Regions from separate parts of the Embleya sp. NPDC050154 genome, predicted to be linked through region 1. Evidence: riboswitches for the same ligand, from Rfam matches in the RefSeq annotation. Region 1 holds a riboswitch; each other region holds the start of a gene.
What was found. Region 1 has a riboswitch for cyclic di-AMP ahead of ACIBSV_RS03200 (NlpC/P60 family protein). Riboswitches for the same ligand answer to the same signal wherever they lie in the genome.

Region 1 (4,952 bases):
GCTGCTCAAGGCGTTCGGGATGGCGTTGGTGATCGCGGGAGTCGTGGTGTTGAACCTGGGTGGTGCGCATTGACCGCGGCCAGGGACCCTGAGGGTCGGCGACTGCGGATCGTGCGCGGCGCGTGTGAGGTGATCGCGGAGGTGGGCGTGGGCAACACCACGCATCGCCTGGTCGCGGCCCGGGCGGGCGTCCCGTTGGGAGCGACCACGTACTACTTCGCCTCGCTCGACGACCTGGTCGCCGCCGCGCTCGCGCACGCGTCGGCGGAGACGGTGCGGCTGCTGGAGGAGTGGGTACGGCGTGCGCGGGACGCGAACGACCTGCCCGGCGTGCTCACCGCGCTCACCGCGGAATACCTCGCGGACCGCTCGCGCGCGCTGGTCGAGTACGAGTTGTACCTGGCCGCCGCCCGCAGCCCGGAACTGCGCGGGTTCGCCCTGGCCTGGGTCGAGGGCGTCGGCGACTTCCTGTCCGTCCGGGTCGGACCGCGCGCCGCCGCCGCCGCGCTCGCCGTGCTGGACGGGACCATGCTGCAGGTGCTGACGCTGGACACGACGCTGGACGAGAGGCAGTTGCGCTGGTCGTTGGCCCGGGTCCTGGACGAGGGCGGGTCTTCGTCGGTGAACGGGTCGTCGTAGGCGTCGAAACGGCCCGGTGCGCCGGGAGCGGCCGGGCCGGCGCCGACGCCGGGTGCGGTAGGGTCGGCACCGCGAAGGGGAGTAGCCCCGTGAACCGGTCGTCGACATGCTGGAGTCCTCGGACTCCCGGTGGCCGGGCCCGTGCTCGACACGGGTGGGCGAGACCTTCGGCCAGGCATCGACGCATCCTCGTCTTCTCGTGGATGTACCCCGTCGTGCCGGGCCGAGTGGTCCTCCGGTTGCCGTGCGGCGCTTCGTGAAGACCCGGGGCCCGGCTCTCGCAGAAAGCCACCCGGAATGCACCTCGACCTTCTGGCGATCCTGACCGCCTTCGGGCTGATCTTCCTCGCCGAGCTCCCGGACAAGACGATGTTCGCGTCGCTTGCCATGGGCACCCGCATGCGTCCGCTCTACGTGTGGTTCGGCACCTCGACCGCGTTCGTCGTGCACGTCGCCCTCGCCGTCGGCGCGGGCGGCCTGCTCGGCCTGCTCCCCGGCTGGATCGTCAAGCTCGTCTCCGCCGCCCTGTTCGGCTTCGGCGCCTTCATGTTGTTGCGCGGCGGTGCGGGCGAGGACGACGAGGACACCGCGGGCAAGAGCGTGACCGGCTTCCGGCCGGTCTTCGCGACCGCCTTCACGGCCGTGTTCATCAGCGAGTGGGGCGACCTCACCCAGATCACCACGGCCAACCTGGCCGCCACGAACGGCACCTGGTCCACCGCGATCGGCTCGGCCGCGGCACTGATGTCGGTGTCCGCGTTGGCCCTGCTCGCCGGGCGGTTCATCGCCAAGCGCGTCCCGCTGCAAACGGTGCAGCGGATCGGCGGCCTGTGCATGCTCGGGCTGGCGATCTGGTCGCTGGTGGAGGTGTTCACCGGCTGACCCGCCCCCGGTGATGCCTCGCCCCTGCGGATGGCGCCCGCGCCGCGGTCACCCGACGGCGGCGGGACGGATGGGTGCATCGCCGGCATGTCCGGCACGACCAGTCGATCGGTTGCCCGAAATGTGATGTAGGCCGCATGGATAAAACGGACATAAATTATATAGCCGACTTCGAGCCGCAATTCATTTTCCGCGCTCCGCGACGAGTCTCGACTATTTTCCGTTACCGCACGATCACACCACTCTCCGAGATATCCCCTCGTCATCACCGGTACCCCGGAGCCGAACACGGGAGAGATGTCGCTTTTATTCCGCCTTTACCCGCAGGGCGAAGTCGGGGTTTCGGTTGTGATCAGGCATCCGCATTGCCTACCTTTCTCGCCGATTCACCTTTCGGGTGAACCCTGTCGCCGGTACGCCGAATCCCGTCGCCGGCAGCGGGAGGTCTACATCGAAGAATCCGACGGGAGCGGGGGAACCAGGTGAATCGCCGTGGCCGGGATCGTTCCGGTGACGGCTAGGGGTGAAGTCGCGTAACGCGACCGGGCTGCTCCAGTCCGAATCCGACAGCTCACCTCGTAGGCGACAGGAGAGGACCCCATTTCATGCTGTCCACAAACGCTCGCCATCGTGCCGCTCGACCCACCAACGTCCGCCGCTTCGTCGCGGCGGTGGGCATCGCCGGCATGGGTGTCGTGCTCCCGGTCGCCACCGCCGGTGCCGCCCCGGCGCAGGCCCCCTCCACCTCCGAGCAGTCCCCCTCCACCGTGCTGTCGGCGACCCCCACCGCGGCGGTCGACGCGGCCCCGGTCCAGGCCGCGCCCGCCGCGCCGGAGACCGACACGGCCGCCGACAAGGCCCGCTACGTGGTCCAGGCCGGCGACACGCTGTTCCGGCTCGCCCAGACCAACCAGGTCAACGGCGGCTGGCAGAGCCTGTACGAGCTCAACCGCGACGTGCTGCTGTCCGGCCCGGACCTGATCGAGATCGGCCAGACCCTGCGGCTGGACGGCTCGGCGCCCGCGGCACCCAAGGCCGCCGCGCCCGCCAAGCCGAGCATCAAGGTCCAGCCCAAGACCTCCGTCACGCCCGGCAAGACCACCCCCAAGCCGGCGAGCAAGCCGTCGGCCGACGTGTCGGTCAAGCCCGCCGCCAAGGCCCCCGCCAAGCCCGCCACCGGCGGCTCGAAGGGCAACCAGGCGCCGACCGGCGGCTCCTCGACCGCGTCGAGCAGCAAGGCCGCCCAGGCCGTGGCCTTCGCCAAGGCGCAGATCGGCAAGCCGTACGTGTACGGCGCCACCGGCCCCAACGCGTACGACTGCTCGGGTCTGGTCCAGGCCGCGTACAAGTCCGCGGGCATCTCGCTGCCCCGCGTGACCAACGACCAGTTCGCCGCCGACACGCGCGTGTCGGTCGCCAACCTGCAGCCCGGCGACCTGGTGTTCTTCTACTCCGGCATCAGCCACGTCGGCATCTACATCGGCGACGGCAAGATGGTGCACGCCCCGAACCCGCGCAAGTCGGTCGAGATCGCCTCGATCAACACCATGCCGATCGCCGGCGCCACCCGCCCGGCCTGATCGAACCGGGCAAACCGCCGCCGCCGGCGCACACGTGCTCCGGCGGCGGTGACACAACCGCATAGTGGGACGCGCCTTCGGCGCCGTGCCCTCCGACGACGGTCGGAGCGCGCGGCGCCGGCGTGCGTTTCGGCGAACGCGCCGGTCCCGGCGGGCGGGCGGACCGGGGCGCGGGCGTCAGAGCGTCAGAGCGTCAGAGCGTCAGAGCGTCAGAGCGTCAGAGCGTCAGGACGATCTTGCCCGTGACCCGGCCCGTCTCCCCGCGCTCGTGCGCCTTGGCCGCGTCGGCCAGCGGGAACACCGAGTCGATCGCGGCGCGCAGTCGCCCCGCCTCGACCAGGTCCGCGACCTGCCGCATGGCCGCGTGGTCGGCCTCGACGAGCATCTCCTCGGCCCGGACCCCGTACCGCTCGACGTCCAGGTCCCTGACGTTGTTCACGATGGCGACGAGCACGCCGCCCCGGCGCAACGTCCGTAGCGAGCGGGGACCGTACTCGCCGCCGACGCCGTCCAGCACGACGTCCACGTCCCGCACGACGTCGGCGAAGTCGGTCGTGGTGTAGTCGATCATCTCGTCGGCGCCCAGCCCGCGGACGAAGTCGTGCTTGGCCGCGCTCGCGGTGCCGATCACGTACGCGCCGCGCGCCTTGGCGATCTGTACCGCCAGATGACCGACCCCGCCCGCCGCGGCGTGAATCAACACCCTTTGCCCTTCCCGCAGTTCCGCGGTGTCCACCAGGGCCTGCCAGGCGGTGACCGCGGCCAAGGGCAGCGCGGCGGCCTGCACGTGGTCGATGTTGGCGGGCTTGCGCACCACGTGGCGGGCCGCCGAAACCACGTACTCGGCGTGCGCCCCGTTGCCGTACGGGTAGCTCAGCATGCCGAACACCTCGTCCCCCGGTCGATGGATCGTCACCCCCAGGCCCACCGCCTCCACCACGCCCGACACGTCCCACCCGAGCACGAACGGCGGTTCGCCCAGGATCAGGCCCGTGGCCCGATGTATCCAGTCGGTCGGATTGACGCCCGCCGCGTGCACCCGGACCAGTACCTCGCTCGGGCCGGGCGCCGGCCGCTCCAGGTCGAACTCCCGCAACACCTCGGGACCACCCAGCACATCCTGACCGACAGCGCGCATGTCACTTGCCTTCCGTCCGAAAGACCAACCCCCACATCGTGTCGACCACCCGGCGCCCCGCGCGAGCGTCCGGAACGACATGATGCGTACACTTCCGGACGTGAGCACAGTCGCGATAGCCGTCGCCGACGGGATCCTGCACTTCGAACTGGCCTTGGCCCACGAGCTCTTCGGCTCGGCCCCGCCGGTCCCGGTGGAGAGTTGGTACGAGCTCGTCATCTGCGGGGCGGGCCCCGTGCGGGCCGACGGCCGCTTCCTCCTCGAACCCGACTGCGGACTCGACCGGCTCGCCCTGGCCGACACCGTGATCGTCCCCGGGTGGGCCGACCTCGAGGCGGACCCACCGGCGGACCTCGTCGACGCCGTACGCGCGGCACACGAGGCCGGGGCGCGGGTGGTCTCCCTCTGCACGGGCGCCTTCGTCCTGGCCGCCGCCGGCCTGCTGGACGGACGGCGGGCCACCACACACTGGTCGTACGCCGAGGCGCTGGCCACCCGCTTCCCCCGGGTCGAGGTCGACCCCGACGTGCTCTACGTCGACAACGGCAGCGTGCTCACCTCCGCCGGCAAGGCCGCCGCGCTGGACCTGTGCCTGCATCTGATCCGTCTCGACCACGGCTCGACGGTTGCCAACGCGGTCGCCCGCAGGTTGGTCGTACCGCCGCATCGGCCCGGCGGTCAGGCCCAGTTCGTCGCCACCCCGATGCCCGAAC
Region 2 (4,952 bases), on a different contig from region 1:
ACATCGTGTACGCCTGAGCGAGTATGCGCTCGGTCTCGTTGATCGCCTTCGCCGCGAAGTCCTCGTGGTCGACCAGCTCGTTCTTGAGGTTGGAGACCTGGGCGTTGAACTTGCGCGGCGGGAACTTCTTCGGGTCCAGGTCCAGGTCGCGGCAGACCATCGCCATCAGCCGCTGCTGGTCGGCGGAGTCGTAGATGGAGAACGACGAGCTCATGCCGAGCTTCTTGTACTGCTGCCGCAGGATGCGTACGCACGCCGAGTGGAACGTGGACACCCACATGGCCCGGGTGCGCGGCCCGACCAGCGCCTCGACCCGTTCGCGCATCTCGGCGGCGGCCTTGTTGGTGAAGGTGATCGCCAGGATCTCGCCGGGGTGCACGTCCCGGGCCGCGAGCAGATACGCGATCCGGTGGGTCAGCACGCGCGTCTTGCCGGAGCCCGCGCCGGCCACGATGAGCAGCGGGGACCCCTCGTGCACGACCGCGGCGCGCTGCTGCGGGTTCATTCCGTCCAGCAGCCGCGCCGGATCCACGACCGGGCGCGGCGCGCCGTTGCGGTAGTAGGCGTCGCGCGGTTCGGGCGGCGGTGCGTACTGCCCTTCGTACAGGTCGTCCGGATAGTCCTCCGGAAGGCCGTACACGTGGTTCTCGTCCGGCTCGGGCGGCAGCGGGATGTCGTCCGCGGGGCTCGTGGGGGACTTCTTGGCCGCGGTCTCGAAACCGGGCAGGGGGATGTCGTCGAAGAGGCTGCTCATCGTTCCCCGAGTCTAGGTGGGTAACAAGCGAGTCGTGCTCGGCCCTTTGTACAGAGCGGAGATCATTGCGCCGACGACGGGTTTTCGCCGCCGGCATCACGTCGATCGGGATCGGTGGATCACCGGTCGGGGATCGATCCGATCAAGGGAGTACATCGTGCTGGACGATCGTGACGTGGAACGGGTGCTGGTGTTGGCCGCGCACCCGGACGACATCGACTACGGGGCGGCGGGGACGGTGGCGACCTGGACCGAGGCCGGCATCGAGGTGAGCTATTGCCTGGTCACCGACGGGGACGCGGGCGGCTTCGACCCGGCGGTGCCGCGATCCGAGATCGGCGGGATCCGGCGGGCCGAGCAGACCGCGGCGGCGGCGCACGTGGGGGTGAAGCGGCTCCACTGGCTCGGCTACCCGGACGGGCGGTTGGCCGCGACCCTCGAACTGCGGCGCGACATCACCCGGGTGATTCGGCAGGTGCGGCCGCAGCGCATGGTGATCCCCAGCCCCGAGCGGGACTGGACGCGGCTCGCGCCCAGCCATCCGGATCATCTGGAGGCGGGCGAGGCGGCGATGCGGGCGATCTACCCGGACGCCCGGAACCCCTTCGCGCACCCCGAGCTGTTGGACGCGGAGGGACTGCGGGAGTGGACCGTGCCGGAGACGTGGTTGTCGCCGACGGGGGATCCGGACCACGCGGTCGAGGTGAGCGCGGTGTTCGAGCGCAAGATGGCGGCGCTGTTGTCGCACGCGAGTCAGACGAGTCATCTGTCCGGGCTGCGCGAGGAGGTCACCGGGATGCTCGGCCGCAATGCCCTGCGGTTCGGTCTGGGCGCGGGGCGGATGGCCGAGGTGTTCCGGGTGGTGGACACCGCCTAGCGCATTCGGCGAGAGATCGAGGACGCGCCTGGGCGGTGAGCCGGCGGGCCCGGCGCCGGCTCAGGTCCACATGACGGCGATGGCGATGTTCGCCACGGTCAGCAGGCCGATCGCGCCGAGGACCTTCGGGGAGACCCGGTCCGCGGCGCGATTGCCCCAGACCAGCAGCAGGATCGCCAGCAGGATCACCAGCTTGGTGCCGATCTTGGCGTTGTCCACGTCCTGGTCCAGGCCCGCCTGGACCACCCCGACCAGCGCCAGACCGGTGACGAGCATGGTCAGCGCACCGTGCGTCATCGCGGGCACGATCCGCACGTCGCCGGTGCGCAGCCCGGACATCTGGGTGAGGAAGCCGCCGAGCAGGGACGCAATGCCCACGATGTGCAGGACCAGCAGGATCTGCCGCAGAACGTCCACGTCGTACAACTCCTCGTCGGCTCCTCGCGCGGCGCCCGGGACGCCGTCGTCGTTGCGGGTCGCAGCTTAGCCGGCGGCCGATAAGGGACCTTCCGGTTGGTCATACGCCGGCAATATGCGCCAAACGGCTCAAGATCGACTTTCGGGAATCCGGGCGCTTTTCCCGTGATACGGGGAGAAGGAAACGGTGACCTTGGTAAAGTTTTGGCAATGCAGAGGCCAATGGTGATGGTCGTGACACGCCTGTGACTAGTGTTCTGCGACAGGCGATCGGCTCGACGTCGGCCACCCGGTCGACACGATCGCCTCCGCCGAATTCGGGGACGCGTTTCGGTGACGGTGGGTGACCACCGTCGTCGCGACGAGAAGCCGGAACCGGGGACCCTCGCAGTCCCTGGGGTGAATCGGTGCTCCGGCACCGTAGGGCGCCTTCTTCCGCCCGAACCCGTCAGCTAACCCGGTAGGCGGCCGAGGAAGGAGACCCGCCACCAGTGGCGTCCCAACGTCGACCCGGGCAGCACCGCAAGCCCAAGCCGCGCACCGCCGTCCGTACCGCAGCGACCGTCGTCACGGCCGCGGCGACGATGACCGGCGTGATGACCTTCGCCGGCACCGCGAGCGCGGATCCCGCGCAGTCGTTCCAGCAGACCAAGGAACGCGTCAACCAACTGCACAGCGACGTGATCAAGGCCACCGACGCCGCCAACGGCGTCGAGGAGCAGATCACCAAGCAGCAGGGCACCGCGAACCAGACGCAGGCCCGGATCGCCGAGGAACAGGCCGCGCTGAACGCCCTGCGCGACCAGATCGGTGTCCTGGCGGCCAACCAGTACCGCAGCGGCGGCCTGCCGCCGTCGCTCTCGCTCGCGCTCAGCGGCGACCCCGAGGGTTACCTGCAGAAGTCGCAGATGATGTCCCAGCTCGACGGCCAGCAGGCCGCCAAGCTGAAGCAGATCGCGGCGCAGGCCCGAGTTCTCCAGCAGGACCGCACCGAGGCCTCCTCGCAGCTCGCGGAACTGGAGAAGCTGCGGACCGAGCTGAACAAGAACAAGGCCGACATCCAGGCCAAGCTCTCCGAGGCCCAGCGGCTGCTGAACACGCTCACCGAGCAGCAGAAGAAGGAAGTCCTCGACTCGGACGAGCACGCGGGCGACACCTCGCGTACGCCCGACCGCAGCTCGCGGGACAAGGAGAAGGACACCGCGCCGGCGACCAACATCCCGGCCTCCGGCCGGGCCCAGGCCGCGATCAGCTACGCGTTGGCGCAGATCGGCAAGCCGTACGTCTCCGGCGCCGAGGGCCCCGGCTCGTTCGACTGCTCCGGCCTGACCCAGGCGTCCTGGAAGGCGGCGAACGTCTCGCTCAGCCGCACCACCTGGACCCAGATCAACGACGGTCCCAAGATCGCCAAGAGCGCCCTCCAGCCGGGCGACCTGGTGTTCTACTACTCGGACAACCGGCACGTGGGCATGTACATCGGCAACGGCCAGATCGTGCACGCCCCGCGTCCGGGCAAGACCGTGACCAAGGCGCCGCTGGACTCGATGCCGTTCCTCGCGGCCATTCGACCCGGCTAGGCCCACGGGACACCGGCGACACGTCGACGGCGCCCGTCCTCGGATTCGTTCCGAGGACGGGCGCCGTCGTGTGTGCCGGGGTATACCGCCGGTCCGGTCAGACCAGCCGGCGGTCGGTCGCCCAGCGGGTCAGCTCGTGCCGGTTGGAGAGCTGCAACTTGCGCAGTACGGCGGACACATGGGTCTCCACCGTCTTGACCGAGATGACCAGCCGCCGGGCGATCTCCTTGTACGCGTAGCCGCGCGCGATCAGCCGCAGCACCTCGCGCTCGCGCTGGGTGAGTCGGTCCAGGTCCTCGTCGATCGGCGGCACGTCGGTGGCCGCGAACGCGTCCAGCACGAAGCCCGCCAGACGCGGCGAGAACACCGCGTCGCCCTCGCCGACCCGGCCGATCGCGCGGATCAGCTCGTCGCCGGTGATCGACTTGGTCACATAGCCCCGGGCGCCGCCGCGGATCACCCCGATCACGTCCTCGGCCGCGTCCGAGACGGACAGCGCCAAAAAGCGCACGGCCGGGATCAACGACGCGCACTGGCGCAGCACCTCGACCCCGCCGCCGCCGGGCAGGTGCACATCGAGCAGGACCACCTCGGGACGGGTCTCGGTGACCACGGCCACCGCGCTCGCGACGTCGTCGGCCTCGCCGACCACCTCGACCGCCTCACCGATCTCGGCGCGCACGCCGGTCCGGAACATCCGGTGGTCGTCGACCAGGACCACCCGGGTACGCGGCGCGTCCTCGGGGTGCTCGGTGCTCGTCTCGGTGGCGTTCACGTGTTCGTCCTTCCCACAGCGGCCCGGCCGGCCTCGGCTCGGCGCATCTCCAGCTCGACCTCGGTGCCCTCGCCGGGTTCGCTGCGGATGTTCGCGGCGCCCCCGTTGCGGCGCATGCGCCCCAGCACGGACTCTCGCACACCGAGTCGGTCGGCGGGCACCGCGTCCGGGTCGAAGCCGGGTCCGCGGTCCCGCACGAAGACGGTGACCGTGTCCTCGTCGGCCTCGCCGAACACCGAGATCGCCGCGCCGCCCGCGTACTTCGCCGCGTTGACCATCGCCTCGCGCGCGGCGGCCAGCAGAGCGGCCAGCTTGTCGTCCACCGGGCAGTCGCCCACGGACACCACCTCGATCGACACGCCGTGCGCGTCCTCGACCTCGGCGGCGGTCGAGCGCAGCGCGGCGGCGAAGGTGCGATCCGGTTCCTCGCCGTCGGGGCGGTACAACCACGCGCGCAGCTCGCGCTCCTGCGCGCGGGCCAGCCGGGCCACCTCGCGCGGGTCGTCGACCTGACGCTGGATCAGCGTCAGCGTGTGCAGCACCGAGTCGTGC
Region 3 (4,952 bases), 590 kb from region 1:
ACCCCAAGTGGTGGTCGCAGCGATACTTCGGCCAGGTCGCGCGGCGGGTCGACCAGATCGCGCTGATGTCCTATGACACCGCGATGCCGCTGGAGTCGCTGTACGGCGGCTACGTCGCGCAGCAGACCGAGCTCGCCCTGGAGGCGACGCCGGCCGGGGTCGACCTGCTGATGGGCCTGCCCGCCTACTACGCGAACAGTTGGGGTCATCACGGCTCGGCCGAGACGGTCGCGGCGGCGGTGCGCGGTGTCCGCCTGGGCCTGACCAGACACGACCCGCGCCGACCGAACTTCGGCGTCGCACTGTACGTCGACTTCGCCGCGACCGACACGGACTGGGCGTCCTACCGCCGGGATTGGTGTCGTCTCGACGGTCGAGCCGGGTGAGGCCGGGTGCCGAACGAGGTGTCCGATTGCCGCCGGCACCGTGTCCCGGCCGCGTCCACGCTGGAGGCATGACCACCACCGCGGATACCCGCACCTTCGTCGTCCGAGCGATCCCCGCCGAGCTCCTCGCCTCGGTCCGGGCCACCGGCCTGGACGTCTCCGGCCACCCGGTCGAATCGCACACGGCCGGCGGCGGCGAACCGTTGCGCTGCTGCCTGCGCGACGCCGAGCCGGGCGAGCGGCTCATGTTGTTCGGCTACGAACCGCCGCTCCCGGCGAGCCCGTACCGCGAGATCGGCCCGGTCTTCGCGCACGCCGACGCCTGCCCCGGCCCGAGCACCGACGCCTACCCGCCCCAGTGGCGGGCCCGGCCCCAGGTCTTTCGCGCCTACGACGCCCGGGGACGGATCCACCCCACCTCACGCCTCCACGACACCGACAACCCCGAGCCCGCCCTCGCCGAGATCCTCGCCGACCCCGAGGTGACCGAGATCCACTGCCGCAACATCACCTACGGCTGCTACATGTCCACCATCGTCCGCCCGTCCACCCCCGACCGCTGATCCCACGACCGGATCCCCGGTGGCGCTCGCCCCCGGCGCCGGGGGCGAGCGCCCGGCGCCGGCGCGTCCACCGGGGCGGCGACACCGTCGCGCCGGTCTCGGCCACGCCCGGGACGATCACCGTGTCGGGCCGGATTCCGTACCGGCCCGCGCGCGGGCGGCTCCGAGCCGATCGCTACCGTACGCGGATGGACAACGCAGTCGTGCGGAGCCCGTCGGCCCAGGTCGCGGCGCACACCGCCGCTCCCGGTCCGGGCCGTGTCCGGGGCGCCGCCCAGGTGGTCACCGACATCCTCCAGCCGCGCAACACCATCCTTGCCGGACTGTCCGGTTTCGGTGCGCTCGTCGCCCACTCGTGGACCGGCGCCGGATGGGGTCTGTTCGCGGCACTGTGCGCGGGCATCGTTCCGGCCGGGTACATCGAGTGGGAGCGTCGCCGCGGTACCTGGGGCGACCGGCACGTGGTGGACCGCCGGCAGCGTCCGCGCATCTTCGCGGTGATCCTGGCCTCGATCGGCATCGGCGCGGCGGTCATGCTCGGCGCCGGCGCGCCGTCCCGGCTGGTGTTCGCGATGTTCGCGCTGTGGGGCATGACGGTGGTGCTGCTGGTGGTGAACGCGGCGTGGAAGATCAGCGTCGACTGCGCGGTCGCGTCCGGCATCGTCGCGTTGCTCGCCGTCGCGGGCGGACCGTGGTGGTCGACCGGTTATCTCGCGGTCGGCGTCGTGTGCTGGTCGCGTGTCGCACTGCGTCACCACACCGTCGCGCAAGCCGTGGCTGGTGCGCTCTTGGGCGCCGCCACCGGGGCATCTCTGGTTTTCGGCTGACCGATAGCGGTACATATCGGGCGGCCATCGACCCTCTCTATGGCGCACGTCACATGCCGGGTACCGATGGTCAGGAGGTCGTACGCACCGTAAACCGTCTTTTCACGATTCCTGCCCTGAGTAATCGAATACCCACTATATGTCATCGATTCGGGCACAATGCGTACGCTTCTCGGGACTTTAGGTCCCGATATTCCACCCTTCCGCCCTGATTCTTCTGTTTCGGCGAAACGTGATGTTTGGATCCGAGTCGAGGGTGTGCGTAGTTTGGTGCTTCGCCACACCGGTCCGGTGCTCGGCGAAATGGTCTCCCGGTTCGCCGAATCCTGCCGCCGGAGCGAGGCCACGGTACGAAACCCGAAAGGCAGGAGCGGGGGAACCAAGTGGAATGCCGTCCCGGGCGTCCGTGACACGGACGCCCATGACGACGGCTTGGGGTGAAGCCGTGCCCGTCCCTTCCTCAGGAGGGCCGAACACGGCCGGGCGAGACTCTCCAGCCCGAATCCGACAGCTCACTTCGTAGGCGTGGGAGAAGGAAAAATCTTCGTGCAGTCGTTCATCACCCCTGCCCGCATGCCCAAGAAGACGCGTCTCGCGCTGACCCTCGGCATGGCCGGCGCGATCGTCGCCGCCCCGCTGGTCACCGGTCTCGCCACCGCCAACGCCGCCTCCGTCTCCACCTGGGACAAGGTCGCCATGCTCGAGAGCTCGGGCAACTGGCACATCAACACCGGCAACGGTTTCTACGGTGGTCTGCAGTTCACCATCAGCACCTGGAACGAGTTCGGCGGTCAGCAGTACGCCCCGCGTGCCGACCTGGCCACCAAGGACCAGCAGATCGCCATCGCCGAGAAGGTTCTCGCCGTACAGGGTCCCGGCGCCTGGCCGAACACCTCCGGCCCGGCGGGCCTGACCAAGGGCAGCGCCGCGCCGGCCGTCTCGCCCGGCACCAAGTCCACGGTCAAGGTCACCCCGAAGGCCGCCGAGAAGCCGGCCGAGTCCGCTCCGGCCCCGAAGATCGAGGTCGTCCCGGCGGCCGCCGCGAAGTCCGCGTCGACCAGCACCTCGTACTCCGTGGTCAAGGGCGACACGCTCTCCAAGATCGCCGCCGCCAAGGATGTCGAGGGCGGCTGGCACAAGCTGTACGCCGACAACCGCTCGGTGATCGGTGGCAACCCGAACGTCATCCAGATCGGTCAGAAGCTCTCGCTCTCCGGTAAGGCCTCGGCCTCGACCGAGTCCGGCAGCACCAAGACCGAGACCGCTCCGGCCGCGCCGAAGACCGAGACCAAGACCACGGCGTCCGTGAAGGTCGCGCCGAAGGTCGAGGTCAAGGAGAAGGCCCCGGTCGCGGCCAAGGAGTCCTCGGCCAAGGCCGAGTCCACCACGGCCAACGCGTCCGGTTACGTCGCTCCCGTGAAGGGCGGCCTGGGCACCGCGTTCGGCACCGGCGGCAAGCTGTGGTCCAGCGGCAGCCACACCGGCCAGGACTTCGTGGCCGCCACCGGCACCTCGGTGAAGGCGATCACCTCGGGCACCGTGGTCAAGGCCGGCAACGGCGGCGCCTACGGCAACGAGATCGTGATCAAGCACGCGGACGGCAAGTACTCGCAGTACGCCCACCTGTCCAGCATCGGCGTGCGTGTCGGCGCCACGGTGAGCACCGGTCAGCAGATCGGCCTCTCCGGCGCGACCGGCAACGTGACCGGCCCGCACCTGCACTTCGAGATCCGCACCACGCCGAACTACGGCAGCGGCATCAACCCGGTCACCTACCTGCGCGCGCACGGCGTCAACCTCTGAGCCGAGCGTCATCAGGCGGTAACCACACCGCGATAGCCACACCAACGCGGTAGCCGTACCAGGGCCGGGCCCGTCGACCGAGTGTCGACGGGCCCGGCCCTTTTCGGCGTCCCCACCCCTGCGGACGCCGAAGTCTCCGGCGGATCGCGCCGATCAGCCGCGCGCCGGGTAGCGCTTGGGCAGCGACAGCCCACGTGCGGCCATCAACTCCCGCAGCCGGTCAGGGTAGTCGGTGATCAGACCGTCCACGCCGTCGTCCATCAGCTTGGCCATGGTCGCCGGGTCGTCGACGGTCCACGGCACGACCTTGATGCCCGACGCGTGTGCCCGGGCGACCATGTCGCGGGTCACGTAGGGACGGTAGTTCGGGTCGGTGACCTTGCCGTCCTGCGGGAAGCCGTGCACGGGCGAGAACGTGCCGGCGCCGAACGAGGAGATCGCGCGCAGCGGATCGCCGTCGAAGTCGTCGATGTCCAGGCCGCCCAGCCAGGGCGAGGCGCCGGGCTTGCCGACCTGGAGGAAGTCGTAGTTGGTCAACGCGACCAGGGGCAGGCGCGGTTCGACCTGCCGCATGCGCTTGAGCGCGCCCCAGTCGAAGCTCTGCACGGTGACCTGGCGCAACAGCCCGGCCCGGCGCACCTCGCGCGCCACGACCTGTACGAACTGCTCGCGCGGCGCGGTCTCCTGCGGCGCGCCGGCCTCGACCTTGGTCTCCACGTTGAGCTTCACGCCGCGCGCGTGCCGGCGGTTGACCAGGTCGAACACCTCGGTGAGCAGCGGCATTCGGGCTCCGGGCGAGGTGGTCTGCGCGGGGAAGCCGGGGAACTGCCGCGATCCGCAGTCCAGCGTGCGGACCTGCGCCAGGCTGAGCGTGTTGACGTACTTGCCGACGTAGGGGAACTCCGGGTCGCCGGCGCGTACCGGCTTGGTGTCCGCGCACTTGCGTCCGTCGACCTTGCGGTCGTGGGTGACCACGGCCCGGCCGTCCTCGGTGATCTGGACGTCCAGTTCGAGCGTGGACACCCCCAGGTCCAGACCCTTGGCGAAGGACGCGAGCGTGCTCTCCACGGTCAGCCCGAGACCGCCTCGGTGCGCCTGGAGGTCGAAGGACTTGCGGTGGTGGCCACCGTGACGATCCGCGGCGGCGGCCGTTCCCGGGGCGGCGACAACGGCGGCCCCGGCCAGGATCGCGGCCGTGACGGTCTTCCATCCGGACATGGACGTCTCCTTCTCGCTCCGGTCGACGACGATCGACCGTCGACGCCCACACCCTGGCCCGCGCGAAGTGATGCGCGGGGAGTCGGATCATGGCGGTCGGGCGAAGAAGAGACGAAGAAGTGGCGAAGTACCCGGACGCAAGCGTGAATCCGGGC

Region 2: it holds a riboswitch for cyclic di-AMP, as region 1 does, so the genes downstream of both, ACIBSV_RS34105 (NlpC/P60 family protein) here and ACIBSV_RS03200 (NlpC/P60 family protein) in region 1, are expected to answer to the same signal.
Region 3: it holds a riboswitch for cyclic di-AMP, as region 1 does, so the genes downstream of both, ACIBSV_RS00450 (transglycosylase family protein) here and ACIBSV_RS03200 (NlpC/P60 family protein) in region 1, are expected to answer to the same signal.

Annotation. Positions count from the first base shown of each region.
Region 1 is NZ_JBITJP010000001.1:694,051-699,002, reverse strand. Features, by position in the region: gene ACIBSV_RS03215 (DMT family transporter) at 1-73, shown strand, start outside; gene ACIBSV_RS03210 (TetR/AcrR family transcriptional regulator) at 70-639, shown strand; gene ACIBSV_RS03205 (TMEM165/GDT1 family protein) at 937-1,521, shown strand; cyclic di-AMP (ydaO/yuaA leader) riboswitch at 1,928-2,120, shown strand; gene ACIBSV_RS03200 (NlpC/P60 family protein) at 2,127-3,101, shown strand; gene ACIBSV_RS03195 (NADP-dependent oxidoreductase) at 3,319-4,239, opposite strand; gene ACIBSV_RS03190 (helix-turn-helix domain-containing protein) at 4,340-4,952, shown strand, end outside.
Region 2 is NZ_JBITJP010000019.1:215,977-220,928, reverse strand. Features, by position in the region: gene pcrA (DNA helicase PcrA) at 1-754, opposite strand, end outside; gene ACIBSV_RS34115 (PIG-L deacetylase family protein) at 912-1,631, shown strand; gene ACIBSV_RS34110 (hypothetical protein) at 1,692-2,048, opposite strand; cyclic di-AMP (ydaO/yuaA leader) riboswitch at 2,393-2,530, shown strand; gene ACIBSV_RS34105 (NlpC/P60 family protein) at 2,540-3,625, shown strand; gene ACIBSV_RS34100 (LuxR C-terminal-related transcriptional regulator) at 3,723-4,400, opposite strand; gene ACIBSV_RS34095 (PspC domain-containing protein) at 4,397-4,952, opposite strand, start outside.
Region 3 is NZ_JBITJP010000001.1:104,481-109,432, reverse strand. Features, by position in the region: gene ACIBSV_RS00465 (hypothetical protein) at 1-386, shown strand, start outside; gene ACIBSV_RS00460 (DUF1203 domain-containing protein) at 455-949, shown strand; gene ACIBSV_RS00455 (hypothetical protein) at 1,138-1,776, shown strand; cyclic di-AMP (ydaO/yuaA leader) riboswitch at 2,084-2,317, shown strand; gene ACIBSV_RS00450 (transglycosylase family protein) at 2,350-3,579, shown strand; gene ACIBSV_RS00445 (glycerophosphodiester phosphodiesterase family protein) at 3,733-4,797, opposite strand.